Regions from separate parts of the Paenibacillus sp. SAFN-054 genome, predicted to be linked through region 3. Evidence: predicted binding sites of a transcription regulator. Region 3 holds the regulator's gene; each other region holds the start of a gene.
What was found. Region 3 encodes LexA, which represses DNA repair genes until DNA is damaged. Its sites were predicted from a motif close to CGAACATATGTTCG; they were not measured.
Positions count from the first base shown of each region.

Region 1: the regulator LexA is predicted to act here: its motif matches at 1,915-1,928, upstream of recA (recombinase RecA).
Region 2: the regulator LexA is predicted to act here: its motif matches at 7,454-7,467, upstream of ACTHPM_RS14990 (WYL domain-containing protein).

Region 1 is NZ_JBQCKS010000001.1:401,404-411,161, forward strand. It holds gene pgsA (CDP-diacylglycerol--glycerol-3-phosphate 3-phosphatidyltransferase) at 1-383, shown strand, start outside; gene ACTHPM_RS01890 (competence/damage-inducible protein A) at 505-1,791, shown strand; gene recA (recombinase RecA) at 1,998-3,059, shown strand; gene ACTHPM_RS01900 (regulatory protein RecX) at 3,199-3,927, shown strand; gene rny (ribonuclease Y) at 4,209-5,750, shown strand; gene ACTHPM_RS01910 (TIGR00282 family metallophosphoesterase) at 5,820-6,632, shown strand; gene ACTHPM_RS01915 (stage V sporulation protein S) at 6,789-7,049, shown strand; gene ACTHPM_RS01920 (dipeptidase) at 7,207-8,211, shown strand; gene ACTHPM_RS01925 (2-oxoacid:acceptor oxidoreductase subunit alpha) at 8,376-9,758, shown strand, end outside.
Region 2 is NZ_JBQCKS010000002.1:765,481-775,238, reverse strand. It holds gene ACTHPM_RS15035 (ABC transporter ATP-binding protein) at 1-442, shown strand, start outside; gene ACTHPM_RS15030 (fatty acid desaturase) at 571-1,638, shown strand; gene ACTHPM_RS15025 (sensor histidine kinase) at 1,702-2,844, shown strand; gene ACTHPM_RS15020 (response regulator) at 2,841-3,440, shown strand; gene ACTHPM_RS15015 (N-acetyltransferase family protein) at 3,613-4,593, shown strand; gene ACTHPM_RS15010 (hypothetical protein) at 4,688-4,921, opposite strand; gene ACTHPM_RS15005 (YwbE family protein) at 5,033-5,215, shown strand; gene ACTHPM_RS15000 (PH domain-containing protein) at 5,354-5,851, shown strand; gene ACTHPM_RS14995 (PH domain-containing protein) at 5,859-7,313, shown strand; gene ACTHPM_RS14990 (WYL domain-containing protein) at 7,509-7,700, shown strand; gene ACTHPM_RS14985 (hypothetical protein) at 7,714-8,016, shown strand; gene ACTHPM_RS14980 (family 10 glycosylhydrolase) at 8,374-9,758, shown strand, end outside.
Region 3 is NZ_JBQCKS010000001.1:1,524,579-1,534,336, reverse strand. It holds gene ACTHPM_RS07170 (extracellular solute-binding protein) at 151-1,497, shown strand; gene ACTHPM_RS07165 (carbohydrate ABC transporter permease) at 1,589-2,479, shown strand; gene ACTHPM_RS07160 (carbohydrate ABC transporter permease) at 2,494-3,369, shown strand; gene ACTHPM_RS07155 (sensor histidine kinase) at 3,458-5,266, shown strand; gene ACTHPM_RS07150 (response regulator transcription factor) at 5,244-6,437, shown strand; gene ACTHPM_RS07145 (serine hydrolase domain-containing protein) at 6,683-7,720, shown strand; gene lexA (transcriptional repressor LexA) at 7,786-8,412, opposite strand; gene yneA (cell division suppressor protein YneA) at 8,706-9,086, shown strand; gene ACTHPM_RS07130 (DUF896 domain-containing protein) at 9,186-9,380, shown strand; gene ACTHPM_RS07125 (hypothetical protein) at 9,415-9,758, shown strand, end outside.

The DNA.
Region 1 (9,758 bases), 1.1 Mb from region 3:
ACATGGTAACGAATCTGGGCAAGCTGCTTGATCCCTTGGCGGATAAGCTGCTTGTGGCCGCGGTTTTGATCTCTCTCGTCGAGATGGGCAAATGCGATTCCTGGATCGCTGTCGTGATCATCAGCCGCGAATTTGCCGTTACCGGACTCCGCCAGATCGCGCTTCTGGACGGCTCCGTCGTAGCGGCGAGCAAGTGGGGCAAAGTCAAGACGGTGATTCAGATCATCGCCATTGTGCTCATGCTGATCAACAATTTCCCGTTTGAGCTGATTGGAGTTCCGCTGGATATTATTGCGACGTGGGCGGCAGCGATCATCACGATTTATTCGGGAATCGATTATTTTGTAAAAAACAAACATCTGCTTCGGCTGACGAATGCGTAATTGGCAATAGGGCTATCCTATTGCTTTTTCTTTCCAATGCGGGCGCCTGTTTGTTTCGGGCGCTTCGTGTGGTAAAGAATAGGGAGATATAGAAAAGCAACTTTAGAGGAGGAATGACAGCATGAAAGCCGAAATCATTGCAGTGGGCACCGAGCTGCTGCTTGGACAAATCTTGAATACAAACGCGCAATACTTGTCCCAGGAGCTAGCGGGAATGGGAATCGATGTATATTACCAGACGGTCGTCGGGGATAACATGCAGCGTCTCCAACATGCGATTGAGAATGCCGCACAGCGAGCGGATATCTTGCTTTTAACCGGAGGCATTGGCCCTACCCAGGATGATCTCACGAAGGACGCTTTGGCAGCTGTGCTGGGCCGTTCCCTTCATATCGACCGTCTGGCCATGGATCAGGTGGAGAAGTTCTTCGTCAATCGGGGGATCGATATGACCGAGAACAACCGACGTCAGGCGCTCGTCATTGACGGCAGCACACCGCTTCCGAATGATACGGGCCTTGCGGTGGGGATCGCGATTGCAGAGGAGAATAAGTTCTACATCGTCATGCCGGGTCCTCCAAAAGAAATGAAGCCGATGTTCGAAGGACAGGTCAAACCGTGGCTGCTCCAGCATGCCTTGACGGATGAAATGCCGATCTATTCCAAAATGCTGAAATTCGCCGGTATCGGCGAATCGCTGCTGGAAGATAAGCTGCTCGATCTGATTCAGGCGCAGAGCGATCCTACCATCGCGCCCTATGCCAAGGAAGGCGAGGTCTCGGTACGCATCTCGACCAAGGCAAGCAGCGAGCTAGAGGCGATGAAGAAGCTGGAGGCGCTCGAGTCGCAAATCCAGAAGCGTCTTCCTAAGCATTTGTATGCCAGCACGGACGTGCCGATCGAAAAAATCATCGTGGACATGATGGCGGACCGGGGGCTTACGCTCAGCGCGGCGGAGAGCTGCACGGGCGGGCTGCTCATGGAGAGCATCACCTCGATTCCGGGAAGTGCCACAATGTTTCTCGGCGGCATCGTATGCTACTCCAATGCCATGAAGGAAAAGCTTCTCCATGTGCCGCATGCGCTGCTTGAAGGCGACGAAGCTCCCGGAGCCGTGAGCCATGAAGTCGCCGAAGTGCTGGCCGAGCATGTCAGAATGATCACGGACAGCGATTTCGGCCTTTCGGTAACCGGAGTCGCCGGCCCCGGATACTCGGAGCGCAAGCCTGTCGGACTCGTGTATGTCGGACTCGCGGAACGCGGTAAGAAAACGGAGGTCTTCGAGCTCCGGTTCAACGGAAACCGCGAAACGATCCGGATTCGGACGGTCAAGACCCTTCTTCATCATTTGTGGCTGAGACTCGTCTCCCACAAGCCGGAATCTGCTTCGGACGAAGTTGTACAATAGGGTGTGAAAGAGGTATAATATAGGTATACGGAAGAACCGTGCAAATTCGATATTTTGCTGCGGTTCTTTTCTTTTCCCGGGGCTGCGGCGAAAAGCCGGAAGGGGTATGATCGGGATAAAAAACGAATGTATGTTCGAAAAAATGCTTGGCAAACGTTCCAAAACAAGGTATGATATATATATAAACGGTGAAGGATGTGAGTTTATTGTCAGATCGTCGTGCTGCGCTGGAAGTCGCGCTTCGTCAAATAGAGAAACAATTCGGTAAAGGTTCAATTATGAAGTTGGGTGAGTCAACTCATATGCAAGTGGAAGTTGTTCCCAGCGGTTCCTTGGCTTTAGATATAGCATTAGGTATTGGCGGTCTTCCAAGAGGCCGTGTTGTTGAAGTATACGGACCGGAATCATCCGGTAAGACGACAGTGGCTCTCCATGCCATTGCCGAAGTTCAGAAGACGGGTGGACAAGCTGCATTTATCGATGCTGAGCATGCACTCGATCCTTCTTACGCAAGCAAGCTTGGGGTCAACATCGATGAGCTGCTGCTGTCCCAACCGGATACAGGCGAACAGGCGCTGGAGATTGCTGAAGCCCTTGTACGCAGCGGCGCTGTAGATATCGTTGTAGTCGATTCGGTAGCGGCACTTGTGCCTAAGGCCGAGATCGAAGGCGAAATGGGTGATTCCCACGTGGGTCTTCAAGCGCGTCTCATGTCGCAGGCTCTGCGCAAGCTGTCCGGTGCAATCGCCAAATCGAAGACGATTGCGATCTTCATTAACCAGCTTCGCGAGAAGGTTGGCGTTATGTTCGGTAATCCGGAGACAACTCCAGGCGGCCGTGCCTTGAAGTTCTATTCTTCGGTACGTCTTGACGTGCGCCGGATCGAGAGCATCAAGATGGGCAACGATGTCGTAGGTAACCGTACCCGCATCAAGGTCGTAAAGAACAAAGTGGCTCCTCCTTTTAAACAGGCTGAGATTGATATCATGTACGGCGAAGGGATTTCGAAGGAAGGCAGCATCATTGATATCGGTACCGAACTGGATATCGTTAACAAGAGCGGCGCCTGGTATTCCTACGAAGGTGAGCGTTTGGGACAAGGCCGTGAGAATGCCAAGCAGTTTTTGAAAGAAAACACGCAAATTTCCGATGTGATCGAGAACAAGATTCGGGAAGCAAGCAATCTTACGACTCTGGTTCCTGCGCCTTCGTCCAGCGAGCTGGAAGAAGAACAGAAGGAAGAACAGGAATTGCTGGAGCTTGAATAGTCGTTAGCCTATATAGAAGGCGCCCTGGTGATCCTGTCCAGGGTGCCTTTTTGCATACCTGCTTGGGTAGGCACTACAGGGATGTACCTGCGAAGACTACATGCTTTTAAATAAAGAATCGTGATCAGGGGGAGACGATATGCAGGAACAAGGGCTGCAAAGGCAGCAAGATCTGATGGATATATCTCATTTCCCTGACGGTCAGGAACTGGTCATAACGGCTGTGGAGCGGCAGCCCAGGCAGAAGGGACGGTATTTGATTTCTTTTGGCGAATACACGCTGTCCATTCATGAAGATGTTATGATCAAGTACCGGATGCTGAAAGGCAATGTGTTTACGAAGCAGGAGCTGGAGGACATCGTCGTCGCCGACGAGAAGCAGCGGGCTTATGTGCAGGCACTGAAATATTTGGAGCACAAGCAGCGTACGCGAAAGGAGCTGGCCGACAGGCTGCGGGAGAAGGAGTATACGCAGGCCGTGATTGAGCATGCTCTTCAGCGCTTGGAGCAGGAGAGCTTGATTAATGACGAGCTGTACGCGAAGCAGTGGGCCGAGCAGCGCATTACGAGCCAGCGGAAGGGGAAAGCTTGGGTCAGGCAGGAACTGCGTCAGAAGGGCGTTGACAAGGCTCTGATCGGTGAGGCGCTGGCTGAGGTAAGTCAAGAACAGGAATATGAGAGTTGTTTGGTCGTCGGAAGGAAAAAATGGAATCAGACCCGCGGGGAAGTCGTGGACAGGAAGCGGAAAACAGGCGCATTTTTAATGCGAAGAGGCTTCTCAGGCGAACAAGTTCGCAAGGTCATCAACCAGCTGATTCGTGAAAATGGGGAAGCGGAAGAGGATATGGAGTATTTTTCATTCGACTGAGGCAGAAGTTAACATATTATGAAATGCACTCTCTTGACAATATCTTTTGACAAATACTAAAATGAATATGAATCTTGTACCGAAAAGAAACCCTTTTTCCTTCCAAGAAAGGCTCGTTTCTGTAAGATTCAGTAGCGCCAATTCATATGGATAATGCCCGTGATGAACGGGAGATAAGAATCGTTGACTTACGATTTGTGTATGATGATGAACGTGTTGATTGAACGACTGTACAAAAATCCCAAGGAATACCTTGGAGGAACCAACGAGGGGGTGAACTTATGCCTGCATGGCTTTCGATCATTCTCGTTGTTGCCGGATTGTTCTTGGGGTTCGTGATTGGATATTTTATTCGCAAATCTCTTGCAGAAGCTAAAATTTCTAGTGCTGAACAAGCTGCATTGAATATTGTTGAAAATGCGAAGAAGGAAGCTGAAGCACTGAAAAAGGAAACGGTATTGGAAGCTAAGGACGAAGTCCATAAAATCCGTACCGAAGCTGAAAAAGACACTCGTGAGCGTCGGAATGAAATTCAACGGCAGGAAAGACGATTGTTGCAGAAAGAAGAGTCGCTGGATAAAAAGATTGAATCGCTGGAACGCAAAGAAGAACAAGTGGCTAACAAAGAGAAGCGCATTGAAGAGACACAACAGCAGATTGATCTGATTTACAAGAGCCAGGTCACTGAATTGGAACGCATCTCCAATCTGACGATGGAGGATGCAAGAAGCATCATCTTGAGCAATGTGGAACAGGAAGTACGGCATGAAACCGCTCAAATGATCAAGGACATCGAGCAGCAAGCCAAGGAGGAAGCGGACAAGAAGGCACGCGAAATCGTGACTCTTGCCATTCAGCGCTGCGCTGCCGATCATGTCGCTGAGACGACGGTGTCTGTCGTGACATTGCCAAATGAGGAAATGAAAGGTCGGATTATCGGTCGTGAAGGCCGTAACATCCGTGCACTTGAAACCCTTACTGGTATTGATCTCATTATCGATGATACGCCTGAAGCCGTTATTCTGTCAGGATTCGATCCGATCCGTCGTGAAATCGCCCGTACCGCTTTGGAGAAACTGGTATCGGATGGCCGGATTCATCCGGCACGGATTGAAGAAATGGTGGAAAAATCACGCAAAGAGGTCGACGAACGCATTCGCGAATACGGCGAACAGGCGACCTTCGAGGTGGGAGTTCACGGACTGCATCCGGATCTCATCAAGATCCTGGGCCGCTTGAAATTCCGTACCAGCTATGGACAGAACGTCCTGAAGCATTCCATGGAGGTTGCTTACCTCACAGGTCTGATGGCCGGAGAGCTTGGGGAAGACATCGTCCTCGCCAAACGTGCCGGTCTGTTGCATGACATCGGTAAAGCGCTGGATCATGAAGTGGAAGGATCACACGTTGAAATTGGCGTGGAACTGGCGAAGAAATACAAGGAACATCCGGTGGTTATCAACAGTATTGCATCGCACCACGGTGATGTAGAAGCAACTTCTGTTATCGCAATGCTGGTTGGCGCGGCGGATGCTTTATCCGCGGCGAGACCGGGAGCAAGACGTGAAACGCTTGAAACGTATATCAAACGTCTGGAAAAGCTCGAGGAAATCTCCGAATCCTTCGAGGGTGTAGAAAAATCGTTCGCGATTCAAGCCGGACGCGAGGTTCGCGTCATGGTACAGCCTGAGAAGATCGATGATGCGGAAGCTTTCCGCTTGGCAAGGGATATTACGAAGACGATCGAAAATGAACTGGATTATCCGGGACATATTAAGGTTACTGTTATTCGTGAAACCCGGGCCGTTGAATACGCTAAATAATTGCTTATTTGAAAAGTGGCCGCGAACTTCCGGCCACTTTTCATCTTTTTACAAAGTAAGCAGACATGAATGAAGGAGGAGAACGTTATTAACGTTTTATTTATTGGAGACATCGTAGGAAGCGTAGGCAGAAAGGCGTTAAAGGACACACTGCCTTCTCTCAAATCGAAATATAACCCGCACATCATTATCGTCAACGGGGAAAATGCGGCTTCCGGGCGCGGGATCACGGAAACAATCGCCAAGGAATTTTTTGAATGGGGCGTCCATGGCATCACAATGGGCAACCATACTTGGGACAACAAGGAGATCTTTGATTTTATCGATGACGAGCCTCGGATGATTCGTCCTGCGAATTTTCCGCCGGGAACGCCTGGTTTAGGGCATACGATCATTAAGGCGAACGGGAAGGAGCTGGCGATTGTGAATCTGCAGGGCCGGACCTTTTTGCCTGCGATTGACTGTCCATTCCGCAAAAGCGATGAGATTGTCGATCAGCTGCGCAAGAAGCATAAATGCATCCTTGTCGATTTTCACGCCGAAGCGACCTCGGAAAAAATCGCCATGGGCTGGCATCTGGATGGACGCGCATCCATCGTGGTAGGTACACATACTCATGTGCAGAGCAATGACGATACGATTTTGCCCGAAGGAACGGCCTATTTGACGGATGCTGGCATGGTGGGACCTAAGGAAGGGATTCTGGGAATGGAACGGGAAGCAGTCCTGCGCAAGTTCAAAACTCAGCTGCCCGTCAGATTCCAGGTGGATAAAGGAAAGTGGCAGTTCCACGGCCTGTTCGTGCAGCTGGATGACGCGACCGGAAAGGCGAAAAAGATGGAAAAGATCCGTTTGCTTGAGGACGACTGGATTATGGACTAAGGAATCTCTCTATAGGGAATGAGAAATGGAAGCCTAAGACTATCGATGTATTTTTACAGGTAAAATTGACAAAAAGAAGGAATTATTTTACCACTCACGAATAACATCTAGTATGTGGAAGCGAACCATTCATCATTCCCAGGGGAGGTACTTACCATGGAAGTATTAAAAGTTTCAGCAAAGTCCAATCCAAATTCTGTTGCCGGTGCTCTAGCTGGCGTGCTTCGTGAACGTGGTGCTGCTGAACTGCAGGCAATCGGAGCGGGAGCGCTAAATCAAGCCATTAAAGCGGTTGCCATTGCCCGGGGATTCGTCGCGCCAAGCGGAGTTGATCTGATCTGCATTCCAGCCTTTACGGATATTGTGATTGATGGGGAAGACCGGACCGCAATCAAGCTGATTGTGGAACCTAGATGAGTCGGTAGGCATGAATCGTTGTTGAAACCTGTTTATTGATATAAGCTGAATCGAGTCGGCGTATGTGAGGGAGCTTCCCTCAGACTTGCATTCAGTTTATATGGGATAGACAGGTTTTTTTGCATTCATCATCGAAAAAAGAAAGGAGAATGTCGTCATGAGCATTCCCGTAATCGATTTTCATTGCGACGTGTTGAGTAAATTGAGGGAGGATGCGGGCATATCCTTTCTGAACGACCCCAAGCTCGACGTAACCTATGAACGCCTCGTTCAGGGTGATGTATCGCTGCAGTGTTTTGCTATTTTTTTGTCCGAGCAATGGGGAATCCCCCGCTACGAGTTTATATTGGACCAGATCGACGCTTTCAAGACAAGGGTTATGACGACGGCAGAGGGGGTACGCTGGCTTCGGTGGAGGGAAGAGGCATCTATGCTAGCTGAAGAGATCCAAGCGGCTGGCAGCCCGATGGGCGCCCGCAGCAAGCCTTGGGGCCTCTTGTCGGTAGAAGGGGCGGATGGGTTCGAAGGCAGTTTGTTCTATGTGCGTATGTGCTATGAGCTGGGAGTCCGCTTTCTCGGCATCACCTGGAACTATGCGAACTGGGCGGCGGATGGTGTGCTTGAGAAGCGCAAGGGCGGTTTTACCGAAAAGGGCAGAAAGCTGATTGATTTAAGCAACGAACTGGGGCTGCTGCTGGATGTGTCGCATCTTTCCGAGACCGGATTTTGGGAACTGACCGAGCAATCGTCCAGACCATTCATAGCTTCCCATTCCAATGCCAAATCAATATGCATGCACCCGCGGAATTTGAACGATGAGCAGATCCGTGCGATCATCGCTATGGATGGCCGCATTGGAATGACCTTTGTGCCCTGGTTCGTCCGCGAAGGCGGAGAGGAGCCGGTGCGGCCGGAAGAGCTTTTGCCACATATCGAGCATATTTGCGCGCTTGGCGGAGCCGGGAGCCTTATGATCGGATCGGATTTCGACGGTATCGATACCTGGATCCAGGATTTGGAGCATCCGGGGAAATTTCCGGCGTTTGCTGAACTGCTATGCAGGCATTATCCGGAGAATTTGGTTCGCCAATGGTTTTCGGGAAATGCGTTGTCTTATTTAAGCAAACATTTACCGGAAAAAGGGGCACCGGACAGCAAATAAAGCGTGAACCGGAGCGATATGCCATGATGCAGGACATGCAAAAAAACCTTGCTATTTGCTTCGGTTCCTCATAAACTTTTACATAATTATTAGCCGTTTTTTGGGTATCGTGCCTGGGTGATAATCGGATGGCACGCAGGGAGCGGTAGAAGGAGTGGGCTTTTTTGATCAGTCAATTATCATGGAAAATAGGCGGGCAGCAAGGGGAAGGCGTGGAGAGCACGGATCGGATCTTTTCGACGGCGCTCAACCGGCTCGGATATTACCTCTACGGCTACCGCCACTTTTCGTCTCGGATTAAGGGTGGACACACCAATAATAAAATTCGTATCAGTACGCGGCCGATTCGGGCGATTGCGGATGATTTGGATATCCTGGTCGCCTTTGACCAGGAAAGCATCGATTTGAATGCACATGAGCTTCGTCCCGGAGGCGTGGTCATTGCGGACGCCAAATTTGGACCGCTGCTGCCGGAAGGCGCCGATGCACGTCTATTTCCCGTGCCGATCACGTCCTTGGCAGAGGAACTTGGAACTTCTCTGATGAAGAACATGGTTGCTTCCGGAGCGTCATGGGCGCTCCTCGGATTGCCGATGGACGTATTCAACAAAGCCGTCGAAGAGGAATTTGGCCGGAAAGGCGCAGCAGTCGTGGAGAAAAACATCGAGGCTGTGAAGAGCGGCGCGGATTACGTGCTTGAATTGGCTGGAGGTCCGCTGGAGGACTTCAGACTGGAGCCGGCCGACGGCAAGCAGAAGCTGTTCATGATCGGCAACGACGCGATCGGGCTGGGATCGCTTGCCGCGGGCTGCCGGATCATGAGCGCCTATCCGATTACGCCGGCTTCGGAAATTATGGAATACCTGATCAAGAAGCTGCCTAAAGTCGGGGGAACCGTTGTTCAAACCGAAGATGAAATCGCCGCCATCACGATGGCCATCGGTGCAAACTATGCAGGTGTCCGCTCCATGACGGCTTCTGCGGGCCCAGGCTTGTCCCTGATGATGGAAGCGATCGGTTTATCCGGAATGACCGAGACGCCGGTCGTGATCGTCGACACGCAGCGTGGAGGGCCGAGCACGGGACTTCCGACGAAGCAGGAGCAGAGCGACATCAATGCCCTGATTCACGGCACCCACGGCGAAATTCCCAAGATCGTACTGGCTCCAAGCTCCATCGAAGAATGCTTCTACGATATGATCGAAGCATTCAACCTGGCAGACAAGTACCAGCTGCCTGTGATCGTGGTCACCGATTTGCAGTTGTCTTTGGGCAAGCAGTCCTGCGAGCCTCTGGATTACGACCGGATCTGCATCGACCGCGGAAAGCTCGTAGAGGAAGCTCCGGAGCTTGCAGCTGGGGATTTGTTCAAACGATACGAGCTATCAGAGGATGGCGTATCACCACGGGTGCTTCCGGGCCAGAAGCATGGCATTCATCATGTCACGGGCGTTGAGCATGATGAAAGCGGTCGTCCATCGGAAAGCGCCGTGAACCGGAAGCTGATGATGGATAAGCGTCTGGGGAAAATGGACCGAATTACGGTG
Region 2 (9,758 bases), on a different contig from region 3:
AAGCGAGGAAGAGATGATTCAAGCCTGCCAAGCAGCATATATTCATGACTTCATCATGGAGCTTCCGGATGGTTACGACGCGGTCGTCGGGAACCGGGGGATCAAATTGTCGGGAGGCGAGAAGCAGAGAATATCCATTGCGAGAGTTCTCTTGAAGAACCCGTCCATCATTATTATGGATGAAGCTACGTCATCGCTGGACACGGCATCGGAATATTACATTCAAAAAGCGATGCATCTCCTTCTGCAGGACAAAACCAGCATCGTGATCGCCCACCGTCTCTCCACGATCATGGCTGCCGATAAGATTCTTGTGGTGAAGGATGGGGCTATTATTGAAGAAGGAAACCATGAGGAACTTTTGCTGAACAACGGGGTGTATACGGATCTGCACAGCAAGCAGTTTGAACGATTCAGCACCGATTTGCACTCGACTATATGACATTTGTCATACTCCCTACCTGATGTTCATGACTACCGGGTCCGAAGGTTGTTACCTATACTGAGGATAGAAGACGATCATGGGTACGCCGTGGCGGCCTTCATGCATCCACTCAGGGAGGAAGACATATGACGACCGAATCGAAAGTTAGGAATTTAAGAAAAGAGATGGCTCCCTTTGAAAATAGCAATGCGAAGTCGAGCATCTGGCAGATCGTATCGACGATCGGGCCCGTGTTATTGCTCTGGTACTTCGCCTATTTAAGCTTGTCCGTATCGTATTGGATCACCCTTCCCATTCTGATCATCGCATCGGGGTTCGTGATCCGGACGTTCATCATATTCCATGACTGTTGTCATTATTCGTTCTTTCAGAACCGGCGGGCGAACGAAATTCTCGGCACCATAACGGGTGTTCTCACGCTGGTTCCGTACCAGCAGTGGAAAAACTCGCATGCCATTCATCATGCCACCAGCAGCAACCTGGATAAGCGGGGGATCGGCGATATGTGGGTGATGACGGTGGATGAATATGCCGCCGCTTCTTGGATTTGCCGCGTCGCTTACCGCTTTTATCGCCATCCGGTGGTCATGCTTGGTCTTGGACCGATTTTCGTGTTTGTTCTGTCCTACCGTTTTAACCGCAAAGGAGCGAAGCGGAAGGAGCGGCTGAACACATATGTCATGAATGCTTTGATTGCGATCCTGTATGCATTGCTCTGCTGGGCCGTTGGATGGCAGGCATTCGTGATGATTCAGCTTCCCGTCATTTTCGTATCCGGCATGCTCGGCATATGGTTGTTCTATGTTCAGCATCAGTTTGAGGATTCTTATTTCGAACATGAAGACGAGTGGAGCTACGTGAAGGCGGCGGTGGAAGGAAGCTCGTACTATAAGCTGCCCAAATTGCTGCAATGGTTAACGGGAAACATCGGCTTCCACCATGTGCATCATCTGAGCCCGAAGGTTCCCAATTACAACCTGGAGAAGGCCCATAATTCGACGCCGCCGCTGCAGAAGGCCACGACGATTACGCTGCTTACCAGCTTGGCTTCTCTGCGATTCCGTCTGTGGGATGAGCAGAATAAGACTTTTATTAGCTTCAAGCAATTTAAAAAGTTCAACAGTTCCATGCCAAAAGCCAAACGTGAGACGAAACCCGTTCCCAGCCCGAGGGCAAGCATACAGGGGGAATAACCTCCCGTTACCTCAGTATGATACAATAAACGTAACTATCGCGCATGCCATGGAGGAACCGCCTTGCAGAAATGGTATCAAATTTTCCACAGGAGCACAGGACTTAGCCCTTATGTCTGGGTCGTCTTCTATATTCTCCCGTTCTATTTCATTTTCCGGTCTTCGTCGATGGTTCATGTGGTATTCGGCGTTTTGATGATACTGGCCTTTTTTGGATGTTATGTGCTGTCCTTTGTTTCAAGGGGCTGGCTGGTATACTTTTGGACATCCATCCAGATGCTGATTTCGATCGCGATGACGCTGCTTTTCGGTTATGTATATTTCGCGCTCTTCGTCGCCTTCTTTATCGGCAACCTCCACCATCGGGTCGGATTCGTGGTCCTGTATATCCTTCATCTGGTCACGACGATGGCGACGATTAACTATGGTTATGTAACGAAGGATCCCGTTATGATTACGCAAATCCCGTTTGTGCTGATCAGTCTTGTTGCCGTGATCCTGCTGCCCGTTACCACATACTACCGGAACAAGCGGGGAAAACTTGAGATACAGCTGGAGGACGCCAACAAACGGATTTCCGAGCTGGTGAAGCTGGAGGAACGTCAGAGAATCGCCCGGGATCTGCACGATACGCTGGGACAGAAGCTTTCCCTTATCGGGCTGAAGAGCGATTTGGCCGGCAGATTAATGAGAACGGACCCGGCACAGGCGGAGGCCGAGATCAATGATGTGCGTCAAACGGCCCGAAACGCCCTGAACGAGGTGCGGGAAATGGTGACCAAAATGCGCGGCACGCGCCTGGAGGATGAGATGTTCCGCATCAAGCAGATCCTTAAGGCAGCCGAGATTGAATTCATGCTGACAGGAGATCCGATCCTGAACAACACATCGCTTCTGGTCGAAAATGTGCTCAGCATGTGTTTAAAGGAAGCGGTAACGAATGTGGTTAAGCATAGCAATGCTACGGTCTGCTCGATCATCATCGATTCGTCAACAACGGAGCTGACGATTCACATTATGGACAATGGAATTGGTATGAGCGGTGAGTGCCTATCGGCCAAAGGCAGTGGGCTGCGCGGCATGAAAGAACGGCTGGAATTCGTGAACGGCTGTTTGGAGGTGGCGCGGGATCAGGAGGCAGGAACGAGAATTACCGTAAAAGTGCCGAACATCGTGAAACATCCGAATAAGGAGGTGGTACTGTGATTCGAATCGTTATTGCCGAAGATCAGCGGATGGTGCTTGGCGCGCTTGCTTCGCTGGTCAATCTGGAAGAAGATATGCAGGTCGTGGGCCAGGCAAGCAATGGAGAGGATGCCGTGAGGCTGGTACACGAATTGAAGCCGGATATTTGCATCATGGATATCGAGATGCCGGGGAAAAGCGGGCTTGAAGCCGCCGAGGAGCTGAAGGGCAGCGGCTGCAAAGTGATGATCCTGACGACTTTTGCGCGGTTCGGATATTTTGAACGGGCCATTAAAGCCGGAGCGAACGGATATCTGCTGAAAGACAGCCCCAGCGAGGAATTGGCAGAGTCCATACGGAGTATCATGGCAGGGAAGCGAATCTACGCCTCGGAGCTGGTAGATGAGGCTTCTGGAGAGGAGAATCCGCTGACCCAGCGGGAGAAGGACGTCATCGGGCTGATCGCGGACGGGAGAAACACGAAGGAAATCGCGAGTCAATTGTATATCACGCAAGGAACCGTGAGAAACTATATTTCCGTCATTCTCGATAAACTCCAGGTCACGAACCGGGTGGAAGCCATTACGCGGTTTAAAGAGAAGGGCTGGTTTAAATGACCGTGAAACTAGAATAAACCGTCAGGTACGATGCTTCATGTACTTGACGGTTTTTTGCTGCCGAGGAAGCGAAAGATTATTTTGGTATAACTAAAATTTACACTGAAAGGGTAGAGCAGGAATGAGATAATGATGCAGAAGGTTACTTTTAAATGATGGAGGGGAACAACCCTTGTCTAATTTTACGATTCGCCCGTTACGCAGCGAAGATTACCCTGCAGCCGCCTCGCTGCTCAATCTGATCTGGTCGGTGCCTACGACGGCCCGGCAGCTGCAGGCCGAAGAGGAGAGCATTCCGCCGGGCCAGCTGCATTATAACGACGACGGCCAGCTGATGGGCTGGGACCGCCCCAAGTGGGTGGCGGAGAATGAGCAGGGGGAGGTCATCGGATATACGATCATTTGGCGCGCCCCATGGAGTGAGCCCGGGAATCTGCATCTCACCCTGATCGTTCATCCGGAGGAACGCGGCCGCGGAGCCGGCAGGGCCTTGTACGAAGAAGCAAGCCTATGGGCTCGGCAGGTCAAGGCCTCCAGCATGGTCTGCTTTATGAAGGAGGATGATGAAGCTTCATTAGGGTTTGCGCAGCGGCGCAGTTACATCCGGGAGCGGCATACCTTCGAATCCGTGCTGGATCTTTCTTCCTTTGCCAGTGAAGCCTTATTTCCGTGCATCGGCACGGCCGAGCAGTCCGGCATTCAGTTCGTGACACTGGCGGATGAGCCCGGCGAGGAGAGCGAACGAAAGCTTCATGAGCTGTACCGCATAACCCACCAGGATATCCCGGGGTTCAATGAGGATTTTCCCTGGTTCGAAGAGTGGAGAAAATGGAACCTGGAAATACCGGGCGTGCGGCCGGAATACGTACATATCGCCAAAGACGACGAACGTTATGTGGGGGTAGTGACGCTGCAGCAGAATGAGCAAAACGATGCGATGTACCACCAATATACCGGCGTTCTGCCGGAATACCGGGGACGGAGGCTTGGTCTGGCGCTGAAGCTTATGGGCATACGGACAGCACGTGCCGCCGGGGCAGCCTCCCTGAGAACGCATAACGATTCGATGAACGCTCCGATGCTTCGCATCAACCGCGACCTGCTTGGATTCATCGCGGTGCCGGGGAATTACAAAATGGTTCGTACGCTTTGATACACTTCCTCAGCCTCAGTCGCAGTCTCAGACTTGTAAGACCGTTCTCTTACACGACAAAAGCTGCCACAAGGCAGCTTTTTTTGTTTGTCGATTACATCCCGTTTTCACCTTTTTGAATCCATTCGCCGAACTGCTTCATGGCTTTCTCGCTATGCACGTATTTATACGTTTTGCCGTCCTCATAATGGAAAATCGCGGCGCTGTCCTCGTCGCCCTCGATTTCGGACGAGATCGACAGGATGCGCTCGACGTCGAGCAGCTTGAAATTGCCCTGTTCATCTTCGGCCGGTATGGCTTGTTGCTTTGGTTCTTCTTCCATGTTCATGATGCAGCCTCCAAATCCGTTTTGTCCTTATTGTACCCGAACGGAAAAGCATTTGCATTTATGATATGATATAAGGAATCAGAAAGGGTAGTGATCCGCATGGAACCGCATATGATCCGGGCAAATATCAAGCCGGGAATGACCGTAGAGGTCGTCAAGAAAGAAGACCAACGCACGGGCAAGCGCACGCAGGGCATCGTCCAAAAGCTGCTGACCAATTCGCCGAACCATACCCGAGGCATTAAAGTGAGGCTGACCGACGGCACTGTGGGGCGGGTGCAGGCGATTTTATAGAACAAACGCGGAAGTTTCTTAACATCCGAAGACTATCGTTAGATAGTCTTTTTTTTAGATGAGCAGGGGAGAAGCGGCGTTTTGGCGGAATGTATGAACGAGTCGCCCGCAAATGATAATGGATCCGGAGTGATGGATGTGGCTGAATGGAATTCAGGGGACAGGACAATTTTTACGAATATCGACATGAAGGTCATGGCCGCCCGAAGAACCGAGGGATGGGTTACACTCGGCATTTATACGGTTATCGTCATCGTGTTGTGGTGGTTGACCCTGCGCTACGAATGGTATTTTTGGTTCGTGGGGGCCGCGATGCTGTGGACCCTCGTTTCCATTCCGTTTGAATTGATATGGCTGCCGAGGCTTAAATATTCGACATGGAAATACAGCATCAACGAGTATGAGGTAGAGCTTTGGCATGGTGTGATCCGCAGAAAAAGGACGCTGATTCCGATGGTGCGCATTCAGCATGTGGATGCCAAGCAAGGACCTATTTTGAGGCGGTACGGCTTGTTTACGGTCACCTTTTCGACGGCCGCGGGGAGTCACGAAATTCCGGCATTGACCGAGGAAACGGCCGAGGCCGTACGCCGAAAAATAGCCGAGCTGGCAAGGATCGGTGATGAGGATGTCTGAGGCAGCCATGAACCGTCTGCATCCGGTCTCCATGCTGTATTTTGCCGTTTCATCCCTTAAAGAATCCCTATCCTACACCTGGGTGATTCCGCTCTTATTCGTACTATTTAAAAGCAAAAGCAGCCAATCGCCCTGGTTTATCGCCGCCGCGGTTCTTTTGCTGTTGCTGGTCATTTTATCCGTGGGCTGGCTTCGCTGGAAAAGCTTCGTATATCAGGTGAACCCCGGCTCCATCTATGTCAAAAGCGGCATCTGGGTCAAGAAGGAACGCTGGATCACGCCGGAACGCGTGCAATCAGTAGACTCCACGGTCCGCGTCTACGACCGTTTGTTCCACACGATCACGCTCACGCTGGAGGCAGCGGGGGGCGAAAAGTCGGGCATGGTGCTGAGCTGCATCTCGCAAGAGGAAGAGGAGCGCATTCGCGGGGTGCTTCTGCAAAAGCCATCTCCGGGTGCAGATGCAGCCGGGCAGGTGCCGTCCGAGGAGGCCCGGATAACGGCTGTGGATTTAAGCGAGCAGATCGGCATCCCCTTGAGGGATCTGATGCTGCATAGCACGCTGTCGCCGAAGTTTGGCATTACGTTCGTGCTGCTATTTTCCGGGCTGATGAAGATTTGGGACGGATCGAGGCGGGACGCCGAAGCCTTGTTCGCGAAGCTCCCGCTCTGGCTCGGTCCGTACTGGATCCTATACAGTTTGCTCCTGCTGGCCGCCGTATCCTGGATCATCTCCTTGTCGATAACGCTGGTGGGCGATTATCGGTTCACGCTGCGCCGGGAGGAAGACGAATTGTGCATCGAACGCGGCCTTCTCGAGAAGAAAAAAACGACGATCCGACAGAAACGCATTCAAAGCATTCTGATCGTCCAGCGGCCGCTTCAGCGTCTCCTCGGACTCGTATCTATTCAGGCTGTCGTGATCCGGGGAGGCGAGAAGGAAGAGAGCAGGAAAACGTCCGTGCTGATGCCGATCCTGAAAGCGAAGGAAGTGCCCGTTTTTTTAAGAATGTATACGGAGTACCGGCTGACAGACTCGTACCGGCATTTGGATAAGAAGTCTTGGCGGCATTACGTCGTCCTTCCGTTCTTCGTCGGCCTGCTGGTCTGTGTTCCCATCGTTCTGTGGGTACCGAGGCCTTATGGTGGACTGGGACTGCTTATACCCATCCTCGCTTTCATCCTTGGATGGATGGAATTCAAGCATGTGGGCTGGTGGATCGAAGAGGATCAAATGAGCATCCGTTACGGTACATTGTCGCGGAGAATGGTGATTATGCACAGGAATCGGATCCAGTGGTCCCGGACGACGCAAACTGTACTGCAAAGGAGAAGAGGGCTTGCTTCCTTCAAGGCGGCCATGGCATCGGGAAAAGATGCGATGAAGGTGTCATTGAGACATGTGCCGGCGAATGAGGCGTCCAAAGCAATGGTATGGACCCAAAGCAAGAAACCTACGTAAGAAAGAGAATTTTCAACATTCTGTTTCGAATAGGATGCGCTTGGCACCAGCAGTTGATCCCCTCGATAAAAGGCCTGCTTCCGTTTAATAACGGTTGCAGGGCCTTTTTATTTTTTTGGAAGCAAGTTACCATTGATTAAAGAACAAATGTTCGGTTAAAATATAAGAACAAGAGTTCTGATTGGAGGGGCTGTCATGCCGGAAAAATACATTGGTCAACGTGTTGAAATCGTATATCTGGACCGTGAAGGTAAGATCACACAGCGCAAGATTGAGGTCAAAGGAATCCGCAGCGGGCTTGTGCGCGCCACATGTTTGCAAACGGGAGCGCCGCGGACCTTTCGCCTGGACCGCATTCTGGCATGGCAGCCCGCCAAAATTGCGTAAGGAGTGACAGCCGATGCTGGCGGATATCGAACGGAAAATTCTTCGCATTCTTTTCAATTATTTGAGCGGACGGCGCAGGCTGCCGACGATTCACGAACTGGAGATCAAAACGGGGAAACGCAAGGAGGTCATCCTGCAATCGCTGCGCGAGCTGGAACGGCTGCAGTACATCGAATGGCAGAACAAAGCCGATATGCAGAGCATCGTGATCATTGAGAAGTGGGAGCGGAAAGAGCCGGCGCAGGCAATAGAGCAGAAGAAGCGGAGCCAGCCGGTCATCAGGGAAGGGAATACCGATTACTGGACCCAATACTAAGGCCAATGGAACCAGGCCGCATAAGCATGCGGCCTTTCAAAAACTCGAAATAGGTCTGATAATGGCAGAAAAATGATTTAATTCTTTGTAGTAAAATTTTAATATGCATTATATAATTAAAACATATTTTCAAGAAAGTGGGTGGTTTGGACTTCGTCATATTTCAACGCGCTTGAAACCGGCAAGGACAACTTAACGAATGGGAAAGGAAGTGCATGTATGATCAACCAGGCATCATGGTTTGTCAGGCCTCTTCGGGTAATGCTCATCATAAGTTTAATTGTAAGCGCATTCATATACTGCGTCCCGAGCAATGTTAACGGGATGGCCGCAGAGGAGGAAGTTAGTGGAGAGCAAGTGGGGATCCCTCAGCAGGAAGGCGCAGCGGTAACCGAACCAGGGAGAACGGAGGGGACAGGTGATCCCGCCGGAACGGATTCGGCTTATAGCGACAGCGAATCGGAGGGGACGGAACCAGGCGAAGCGCCGGTGAGCCCCACAGAAGAAGCTGTGCCTGTGAACGAAGAAAGTGAGGAAGCGGTGGGCAGCACGGAAGCGGCCGGCCCTGTGACCGCACCGGACCAGCAGGCTGCTGCGGACAGCGCATGGACGAAAGTCTTTGAAGATTTCGAAGACATATCCGATCTCAGGGTGACCTCGGTGAAGGCGAACGCGGCTGTACTTGTGCCATCGGAGCGTCCCGGTCCGGTTAAGTATGGCCTGAAGGCCGGCAGGCTGAATTATGATTTTACGAATAACGACGGCACCTCGGCGGCTTACATACGCTTTAAGGCACCCGACGGAAAAGACGGCCGTGAAATGCCGGGCACCCCGAAGAAAATCGGATTCTGGGTCTTTGGCGAGGATCAAAAGCACTGGATCCGCGGACAAATTCAGGATGGTAAAGGAGCACTGTACACGCTCGATTTTACCGGGAGCAGCGAGGTGCTGAACGGCTGGCGCTATGTGACAGCCAACATACCGGCGGTCTCGTATCCTATGAAATTCAATTATATTTATCTGGTCGAGACCGGAACCAAGACGTCGGGTTCCCTCTACGTAGACCAGGTAAGCATGCTCTATGAGGACACCGACGTCTTCGCTGTGGAATGGTCCGGGGTTAAACCGCTGGGCATCGGTGAGTCCGTGCAGGCAAGCGTGCTTGTGACCCGCAAGGGGGATGCTTCCCCGCAGTCTGCCGAGAACGAAAGCATTGCCTTTTCGAGCAGCAACGAGTCCGTGGCGACCGTGGACGCAGAGGGGACCGTTACGGCTCTTGCCGCCGGGGAATCGCTGCTGACCGCGACGTATCAGAATAAGTATTCGACCGTGTACCGGCTGACGGTAACGCCAAGCCCGGCCGTGCCGGAACGGATTCTGATCGAGGGGCCGACCTCTTTGGTATTGACCGAGACGGCCGATCTGAAGGCATTTGCTTTTTATGGAAGCGGCGAGCCAGTGGAGATCACGACGGAAGCTTCATTCGAAGTTCCGGACGGCAACGGCGTTGCCGAAATAACGGGGCGGCAGATCAGAGCCCTGCAGGTAGGAGAGACAGCTGTGACAGCCAAATATGAAGGCCATGAAGCAGGCTATACGGTGCAGGTAAAGGCCGGAGAATTGAAGAGCATTGAAATCTCGAACGTGTTCTCCGCCATCGTGGGCGAGGACACGCCTGCGGCTAAAGTGATCGGGGATTACAAAGTCGAAGGCAAAAAGGAAATCACGACGGGCATTACGTT
Region 3 (9,758 bases):
TTTAACATTGTTCCTCCCGAAAGGGAGGTTTTTTTGTGTAGTAGAAAAGGAATCTATAGAAATCCTACCTAAAACCTGAATTTCACACCTCCCTAATATTGTTTTTTGCCTGCATAATGGGTTCATACCAAACATAAAGGGGATGAAACGATGGCGAAAATGTCGAAATGGGTAAGCCTGGTCATGACAGGCACGCTGGCACTCAGCTTGGCGGCATGCGGAGGTAAGAGCGACGAAGGCAGCTCCTCATCCAATGCTTCAGGAACGACTGGCAGTGCCACGGAGACCGTTAAAGAAAAGAACGTGACGATCACCTTCCAAAATATTTATCCGGACCCGACCGATCCAAAGAACAAGCTGATGAACAAGCTGGTGAAGCAGTATGAAACCGAACATCCGAATATTAAAATCGAGCTGGATTCCCTGAATACCGACCAGCAGAAGCTGAAGCTGAAAACCCAGGCAGCCTCGAAGGAGGTGCCGGATATTACGGTCGTGAATCCGGCTGCGCAGATGCAGCCTTTCGTTGAGGCGAAGCTTCTGGCGCCGCTGAACGACATGTTGGACCAGAATGGCCTGAAGGCAACGTTCCAGGATGGGCTGCTCGATTGGTACAGCTTCGACGGCAGCACATATGCACTTCCTGACGGCAACAACATCGCCGTGGTGTATTACAACAAAGAGCTGTTCGATCAAGCCGGAGCAAAAGTGCCGACTACGTTCGAGGAAATGCTCGAAACCGTTAAAACGCTCAAATCCAAAGGCATCCAGCCGATGGCGATCGGGGAGAAAGACAGCTGGACAGGTTCGTTCCTGTTCATGAACATGCTGCTTCGAACGAACGGCGGGCCTGGCTTCCTGAAGGATGTGCTCGATAAGAAGAAGTCGTTTGACGATCCTGCTTTCAAGGAAGCGGTAGACGCGTTCCAGAACTTGGTGCAGGCCGGCGCATTCCAGGAAGGGGCGACTTCCTTCGATTACAATGCAGGCGAGAACCTGTTCAAGACAGGGAAAGCAGCGATGTATTTCATGGGCACCTGGGCCACGGGTGGGATCGAAACGTCTTCGGTGAACGGAAAGGTTGGCGTATTCAAGTTCCCTACGATCAACGGCAAAGGGAATCCCGACGAATTTATGCTGGCGCCGGGCAGTGCGTTTGCGATTTCCGCAGACAGCGAGCATCTGGAGGAAACAAAGGCGTTTTTGAACTGGTTCATGCTGAACTTCCCTAAAGAAGCTTTTGAAGCCAAAGGCGCCGTAGGCATTGGACAAAAAGTGGATGGCGACTTCAAAGCAGCCGGTTACTCCGATATGGCGATGGAAGTATTGAACCTGTTCAAAGAAGTGAAAGGCGGAGACCTGGCATTCGATAATACGATGAATCCGGGTACGGCACAAGTTCACCTGACCAGCATCCAAAATCTGTTTGCTCAGAAAAAGGATGCGGCTGAAGTTGCGAAAGAGCACCAGGCTGCATTCGAGGCAAACAACAAATAAGCAGGACCGTGGAAGGGAACGCGTGCTGAAGGCTGCATGCCGTTCCCTTTTCGCTCCATGCATTAACAGTTTGAAGAGGAGAGGGTAAACGATGAACGTGCTGAAGGTTTCCCGCCTGACGATTGCCGCGTTTCTACTGCCTTGCTTAATCATTTATGTAGGAATTGTGTTCGTACCCATCATCGTGTCCATGTACAGCGGTCTGCTCGATTGGAACGGGATCGGAGAGTCCAAATTCATCGGACTCGCAAACTTCACAAACCTGTTTTTCCATGATCCGGTCTTCTGGCCGTCCGTGCGCAGAACCCTGATGTTTGCGGTCTTTTCCATGGCGGAGATTCCGGTTGCGCTTTTGGTGGCCATCTTATTAAGACGATATGTTCGCCGACCGAATTTTCTCGTATCCAGCTATTTTCTGCCTGTGATTTTATCAGTCGTCGTGGTTGGGCAGCTGTGGAAAACGATCTACAACCCCGCTTCGATGGGGGGCATGCTGAATCAGGTACTGGAAGCGGTCGGGCTCGGCTCTTGGGCGCATCCGTGGCTTACCGATCCGTCTGTGGCGATGTATTCGCTGTATTTCGTTGCCCTCTGGCAGTACCTCGGCTACCATACACTGATCCAGTATACGGGCATCCTGAACGTACCGGAAGAGATCTACGAGGCCGCGCGAATCGATGGAGCTGAAGGTTTCACTGCCGATCGCTACATTACATTTCCGAATATCATTCCTATTTTCAAAATATCCATCGTGCTGGCGTTTATCGGCTCGCTGCAGGCGTTCGATATGGTCATGGTCATGACAGGAGGGGGCCCGGCCCACGCGACCGATGTCATCTCGACGCATATGTACAACATGTCATTCCTGTCCATGAAATACGGTTATGGCAGTTCGATTGCCGCCTTTCTGGTCATTTTGTGCCTGGCCGCGACATTCCTGATCAATCTGATATTCAACAAACTGGAGAAACGATTCTCGTAAAGGAGGCACACCCGATGCATACAAACTCTGCCGTTACACTGAATAAGCCGGTGCGTTCCGGACGAGGACGCTTTTCCATCGCGAAGACGATCGTGACCCTGTTCCTGTCCATCCTTGTGGTGACGCAGGTCTATCCGCTGCTGTGGCTGATTCTGTATTCGCTCAAGTCCAATGAAGAAATTTTGTCGGGGAGCTTCTTCGCCCTGCCGCATACGCCGCAGTGGAGCAATTACAGCGCCGCATTGGAAGGAAACTATTTCAGGTATTTACTGAACAGCTTGTTCGTCACCTCGGTCACGATGGCAGCGGTAATTCTGCTCAGCGCCTTGTGCGCTTATGCCATCAGCAGGTTCCGCTGGCGCTATGGCCAGGCTGTGATGCTTCTATTTCTCGTCGGCATGATGATTCCGATGCAGGCAACGCTGCTCCCCTTGATGATTATTTTCAAAAACATGCACGTGCTGAACACGCATCTATCGCTGATTTTGCCTTATGTTGCATTCTCCATGCCGATCGCTGTGTTTATTCTGAGCGGCTTCATGAGGACCATCCCGCATGAAATCGAGGAGTCTGCCGTCATGGACGGCGCGAGTATTTGGCGGATTTTCCGCAGCATCATTCTTCCCGTGTCGGTTCCTCCCGTCATGACGGTGTGCATTCTTACGTTCATCAACATCTGGAATGAATATATCCTGGCGGCGACATTCATTTCGTCGGAAAAGCTCAAGACGCTTCCCTTTGGAGTCAACAGCTTTGTCAGCCAATATTCGGTCAATTATGGTGCGATCGGAGCCTTTCTGGTGCTGGGTGCGCTGCCGGTCATCATCATTTATTTCCTGCTTGCGGATAAAATCACGCAGGGGATGGTAGCCGGAGCCGTCAAGGGATAGTCCTATGCAAAAGATCGTTTAGAACAAGCGGAGTGTATGCTAAAATGGACACGAAATGTCGATTTGCCGAAAGGGGAACGCATCATCCATGAGACGCTTCCGGTCCATACGCAACCGCTTGTTCCTGCTGTTTATGGGATGCATGACAGGCATACTGATTCTGGTCAGCGTTCTGTATTACAATCGGACGTTAGACATTATTCATGCTAAAGTAAGCGATATTGCGGAGAAGAATATTTCACAAACCGCGGGTCTGTTCGATTTAATGCTGCAGGGATACAACAGTTTGTCCAAATCGTTAAACAGCAACTATGAGCTGACGCGCCTGCTTCAAGAAACGGCATCCAATCCCGCGGTTGCAGTCATTAACGAACGTACGATCACGAATATTATCGGTGCGGCTTACTATTCACGTAACGAAGTGGTGGGCATTCATATTTTGTCGAAGGACGGGAAGGTATACAGCTATGAAAGACAGTTTGCGGGAGTCATCGACAATAACTATGCCCAAACCGACTGGTACAAAAAGCTCGCGAAATCCTCAGGCAACATGGTATGGCTGGGATTGTACCCGGGCTCGCCGATCAATACCATGCAGCAGCAGGATAGGGTGTTCGTATTCGGACGCAAGCTCTATGATCTGACCAACCATAAGGAGATCGGTATTATCGTCATCGAAACCAACCCTTCTCCCATTATGGAAGCGCTATCTAACGTCAGCATCAGTCCGGGCACAAGAGTCTACATCCTGGGCGAGGATCGAAAAATTATTGCATCCTCCGGGGGAAACGGAAGCAAGAGGCCGGAGCTGAGTGAGCTGCCGCAGCCATCAAGCGACGAAAGGATCATGGTCGATAACACCTCGGACCAGCTCATCGTTGCGGCGAACACCTCAATGGCCGGCTGGACGATTTATGGATTGACGCCGAAAAAGGATATCCGGACCGAAGTGTTTCAAACGACGAGATTTTTGCTGATCGTCGTGCTCGTTCTGATTATTCTGTCTACGGTGCTTGCGTCCGTTGTTTCGCGTAATATCGCTTCGCCGCTGAAAATGCTGATCCGGGAAATGAAAAAAGTGGAGATGGGCAATTTCAGCGGATCGGTGAACGTAAATTCTTTCGATGAGATCAACAGTCTTGTATCCTCCTTTAACCGCATGGTACACCGGATGGACGAATTGATCGAGACGATCAAAGTTTCGACCGTGAGCGAAAAAAACGCCCAGCTGCAGGCACTGCAGTCTCAAGTGAATCCCCATTTCCTGTATAACACGCTCGACATGATCTATTGGATGCTGGATGAGCAGGAGAATGAGCGGTTAAGCCGAGTCGTCTTATCCTTGTCGCAAATGTTCAGGTACAGCAGCAATTGGGAAGAGGCCTCGCAAACGACGCTGCGGCGCGAGCTTGAACAGATTCGTCACTATTTGACGATTATCGAAACGAGACTGGGAGGAAGGCTGCGGACCGAGATTTCGGCGGATGAGGCATGGGTGGATGTAACGCTGCCGAAGATGACCATTCAACCGATCATTGAGAATGCGGTGAAATATGGACTCGAACCGAAGGGCGCCCTAGGATACCTGAAAGTCAGCACGGAAGCCCGCGGAAGCCGATTCATGATCCGAATTGAAGACAACGGTGCCGGCATGGATGAACAGACGTTGGCGAGAATCGATGGAATGCTGAAGCATAAGGAAACAAGCGATAACTCCGATAGCGGTCTTAGGCGGGGAATCGGACTTCGGAACGTACACGACCGACTGGTTATGATGTTCGGAGAAGCATACGGCTTGCATATCGATAGTGAATACGGCCAAGGGACCGTCGTAACGATTACCATCCCTATTCCTTCAGAGGGGAGGCAGTTCGATGAATATATTGATCGTAGATGATGAGAGCGTCATTCGGGAGGGAATAAAGCGAACGATCCTGAAGGCTTTTCCCGATCATGCGGTTCATTTGGCGGAAAGTCCTGACGAAGCCGTGAAGATCTTGCGGAGCGGCCCCGTGGATGTCGTGCTGACGGACATATTGATGCCGGGCATGACCGGCCTTGAATTCATGCAGCTGTCGAGAAGCAGCTATCCGCATGTGAAATGGGTCATTATCTCCGCCTATTCGGAATTTGCCTATGCCAAGGAAGCGGTCAGATTGGGAGCCAAGGACTATTTGCTGAAGCCGATCGGCAAGGAGCTGGTCGTATCTATGATCACGGAGCTTGGTGAGGAGGTGGAGCAGGAAGCCGGACAGGTGCAGGAAGCCAAAATGCTCCAAAGCAACCTGAAATTTGTGAGGGAAGCAGTGTTTCAGCGCTGGGCAACAGGGCTTGATATCGGCAATATGGATATCGCACCGTTCGTTGAGCGGCATCCTCACTTTCAATTGGCGCTGATCAAAATGGAAACTGAACATACGGTTCATTTGGAGCACTACATCGTCGAAAATGTGCTGACAGAACTGATCGAAAGATATGGGGAAGGGTTCGTCACAAGCCTTGACGGGAAAAGCCTGCTCGGCTTGATTACGGTGGATACCAGAGATCAGATGAAAAGCCTGGCTGATGAACTGCGGATGCATTTGAAAAAGTATGTGAAGGTGCCCTTTCAGATTCAGCTCTCGGATGTGATTGAAGATTTCCACAGCATTCCGGATATTATTCGGGAGATGGGCAAGGATTCAGGCAGTCTGGAATTCGACTACTACGCACCGGGAGGAAACCGCGCCATGGAAGTTGCGGTTCAGTATATCCGTGCGAACTACAATACCGACGTCACCTTGGAGAAGGTCGCTTCCGTCGTCTTTTTAAATCCGGCATATTTCAGTCAAGTGTTCAAGCAAAAGACCGGCAGCGGATTCAAGGAGTATGTGACCGGGCTTCGTATTGAGAAGGCGGTTCACCTGCTGGAGCACACACCGTTAAAGCTGGTCGATATTGCCGAAAAAATCGGCTATCAGGACGTGAAACATTTTACGCAGGTATTCCGCAAGCGGATGCAGGTGACACCTACCGAATACCGTCAGCAGTTAGCATCGAATTCGGATCGCATTCAAGCATGTCCATGAGATTGTGATAGTTTCAAGGCGTCCTAATTGGTGTCCGGAGAGCTCTGCTTTTGTTATGGCAGGGCTTTATTTGTGTTCCGATTTCTGCTGGCCGGTTACTTGCCGTACCTCAGTAGAGGACGTTTATGAACAATCATTCTGAATCAATCATGTTCGTATATTGTAATATAGGAACAAATGTTCTATAATAGATTTATAAGTACATAAGGATGCTGAGTTGAAACGGAGGGCATGCGATTTTGAACTTGCCGAGATGGAATCTGATCGAGCAGATGAGGAAGGGGCACATTCCTGGACTAAGCATGGCTTTTATAGAAGACGGAGTGCTGAAACGCCAGGATTGTTATGGAGAAACGGAGGCGGGGAGCAGCAGGGCGGTTCAACGGGATACGATGTTTAACGCATGCTCGATCAGTAAGCTGGCAGCCGGCATACTAGCGATGATTCTGGTGGAGGAAAGAGTATTGAGGTTGGACGAAGACATATCGCCCCTCCTTGTTTCTTGGTCGATCCCCGAGCATCCGGCTTATTCCCGTTCGGTTACGCTGCGAAGACTTCTCAGCCATCAAGCCGGCTTTGCCGACCCCAAGGGTGGTTTTGGCGAATACTCTTGTGAACATGGGGTTCCCGAGCTGCCTCAACTGTTGGCCGGCACTACATATTATGCTCCCGAACCCGCCGCATTGACGGTGGAACCGGGCAGCGAATTCATATACTCGGACACCGGATTCAGCATACTTCAGCTTCTCATTGAGGATGTGGCCGGCGAGAAATTTTCCGAATTGCTGCGACAAAGAGTTTTTGAACCCTTACATATGAACCACAGCTGTATCATAATGAATGAGTCGCAGATTCGCCCCGAGTTTGCATGCGGCCATGATCAACATGGAATTAGGCTCCAGGAGCCCTATACGATATATCCTTATCCGGCTGCAGCCGGATTATGGTCGACGCCTACGGATCTTGCTGTATTAATGGCAGAGCTGTTGGCATCGCTTCGGGGAGAGGGCAAGCTGGGAATTACGGCGGATACCGCCAGCGAAATGATCCGTTCTCAAGGTGATTTCCGGTGGGCAGGGCTTGGCATTTTTCTGGATTCCTCGAATCAAGGCGTAGAAATATCCTCCCTTGGCTGGGGATCGGGATTTCAAAGCTTGGCGGTCGCTTATCCGGGGACCGGGAACGGAGCGGTGTTGATGATGAATATAGATCCTGGCATACATCAATCCGAGAGCCTGCTTGGTCAAATCTCCGCATTATGGCAGCAAGGGCAGTTTGCATAGAGAAAAATAGCAAGCCCTTGTTCTCTCTGATGAAAGAACAAGGGCTTGTACAATTGTACGGAAAATTAATGAATATCGCGGAACAACCCGACTACCTTACCTAAAATAGTGACATGGTTCAGACGTAAAGGCGTGTAAGACGGATTTTCCGGCTGCAGACGAATGTGATCCTTTTCTTTATAGAACGTCTTCACCGTAGCCTCATCCTCATCTGTCATCGCGACGACGATGTCGCCATTATCAGCGGTTTGCTGCTGGCGGACGATGACGTAGTCACCGTTGTGAATGCCCGCCTCGATCATACTGTCTCCCATGACAGAAAGCATGAACACTTTCTCATCACCCACAAAATGCTGTGGAAGCGGGAAATAATCCTCGATATTCTCTGTAGCGGTAATCGGGACACCGGCTGTCACCTTACCGACTACAGGCACTCTTGCGATCGTATGTGTAAACAGGTTGCTGCTCTCGGATTCTTCCTGACCCAAAATCTCAATGGCACGAGGTTTCGTAGGGTCTCTGCGGATTAATCCCTTCTTCTCAAGGCGGTCCAAATGACCATGGACCGTTGAGCTGGAAGCCAAACCAACGGCTTCCCCGATCTCGCGGACGGAAGGGGGATAACCCTTGGCCCGCACTTCGTTTCTGATAAATTCCAATATCGCTTGCTGCCGGCTAGATATCTTCGACATTCCCCATCAACCCCATTAGTAACGTTTGGTAAAATTATAACATAGAACTTCCGTTCGTACAAACACAAGTTCTAAAAAGAAAATCTCATTTTGACACCCGCTTGAACCCTTCTCAAAATATTCGCCTCAATAAGTCAATCATCCATATATAGTAGGTTAGAAAGAAATTAAGCAACTCAGTTCGCGGAGTTTCGAAAAAAAAGGGAACAATCGTTCGAAAAAAGTATTGAACAAAACATGTGTTCGTGTTATATTGTTCTCATAACAAGAACAAACGTTTGGAGGAACACATTATGCTAAAATATACTACATATCAAAGTATTTATAATAATGAAGTGATCGAGGCTGGGAACATTGGCTATAGAACCGCTGGAAGCTTCCCGGCTTTGCGAGCCATGTTTTCTCGAAAAATGCTTTTCAAGCTGTTAATTACAGTTGCGATTATTATTGCTGGATGTACGGGAATGGTTCGCGTGTTCGCGAGTTCGTCTCATGATGAGATTCCGATGGAACAAGTGATCGTTTCACAAGGCGATACGCTATGGGAGATTGCAGTCGACTATAAACCGAAGGATATGGATACCCGGGACTACATTCACAGAATCAAGAAAATGAACCAGCTGAAGACGAGCGAGATCGAAGCCGGAGATGTCCTGTCTCTTCCTATATATTAATGTTTTTTTGCCGACAAGAGCTTGGAAAGGTGCATACCTTGACAAGCTCTTTTTCTCATGGCAAAGTTAGGTATGAATTGAATAATGGAGGAGTAGCAAATGGATATCGACAGCTTAGTAGAGCGGATTAATGAGCTTGCCCGTAAACATAAGGAAACGGGACTGACAAAGGAAGAAACCGAGGAACGCGCCAAACTGCGTGAAAAATATCTTCAGAACGTCCGCCGGAATTTCAAAGCTCAACTGGAAACCATCGAGTGGGTAGAGGATCAACCGGACGGTAAGGGCAAGTAAAATACACGACAAGAATGTTTGAGGGGGAAAAGCAATGTCCCGTTCCTGGGAAAGAATGGTTCAAAAGAATACCTCGCAATTAAACAAGCAGCGTAAAAAGGAAGGCAAGCCTTCGCTCTACGCATCAAATGGATCCGCTTCAGCAGATGTATTTAAAGGCCGCAATTTCGTTCTACCCGTCACGCTGGTAGCTCTTGCGGCGATTTATGTTCTTTTGGGTATGGCCAGTGACCAGCAGGTCATGAACACTTCCTTGACTTGGATTGTGGTCGGTCTGTATATTTTGCTTGCTATCGTTATTTTCCTGCGGCGTCCGTTCATTAAAGTGGATAAAAATTCGATTTCCACGATCAAATTCAATCGGGACCGCCGTTTAAC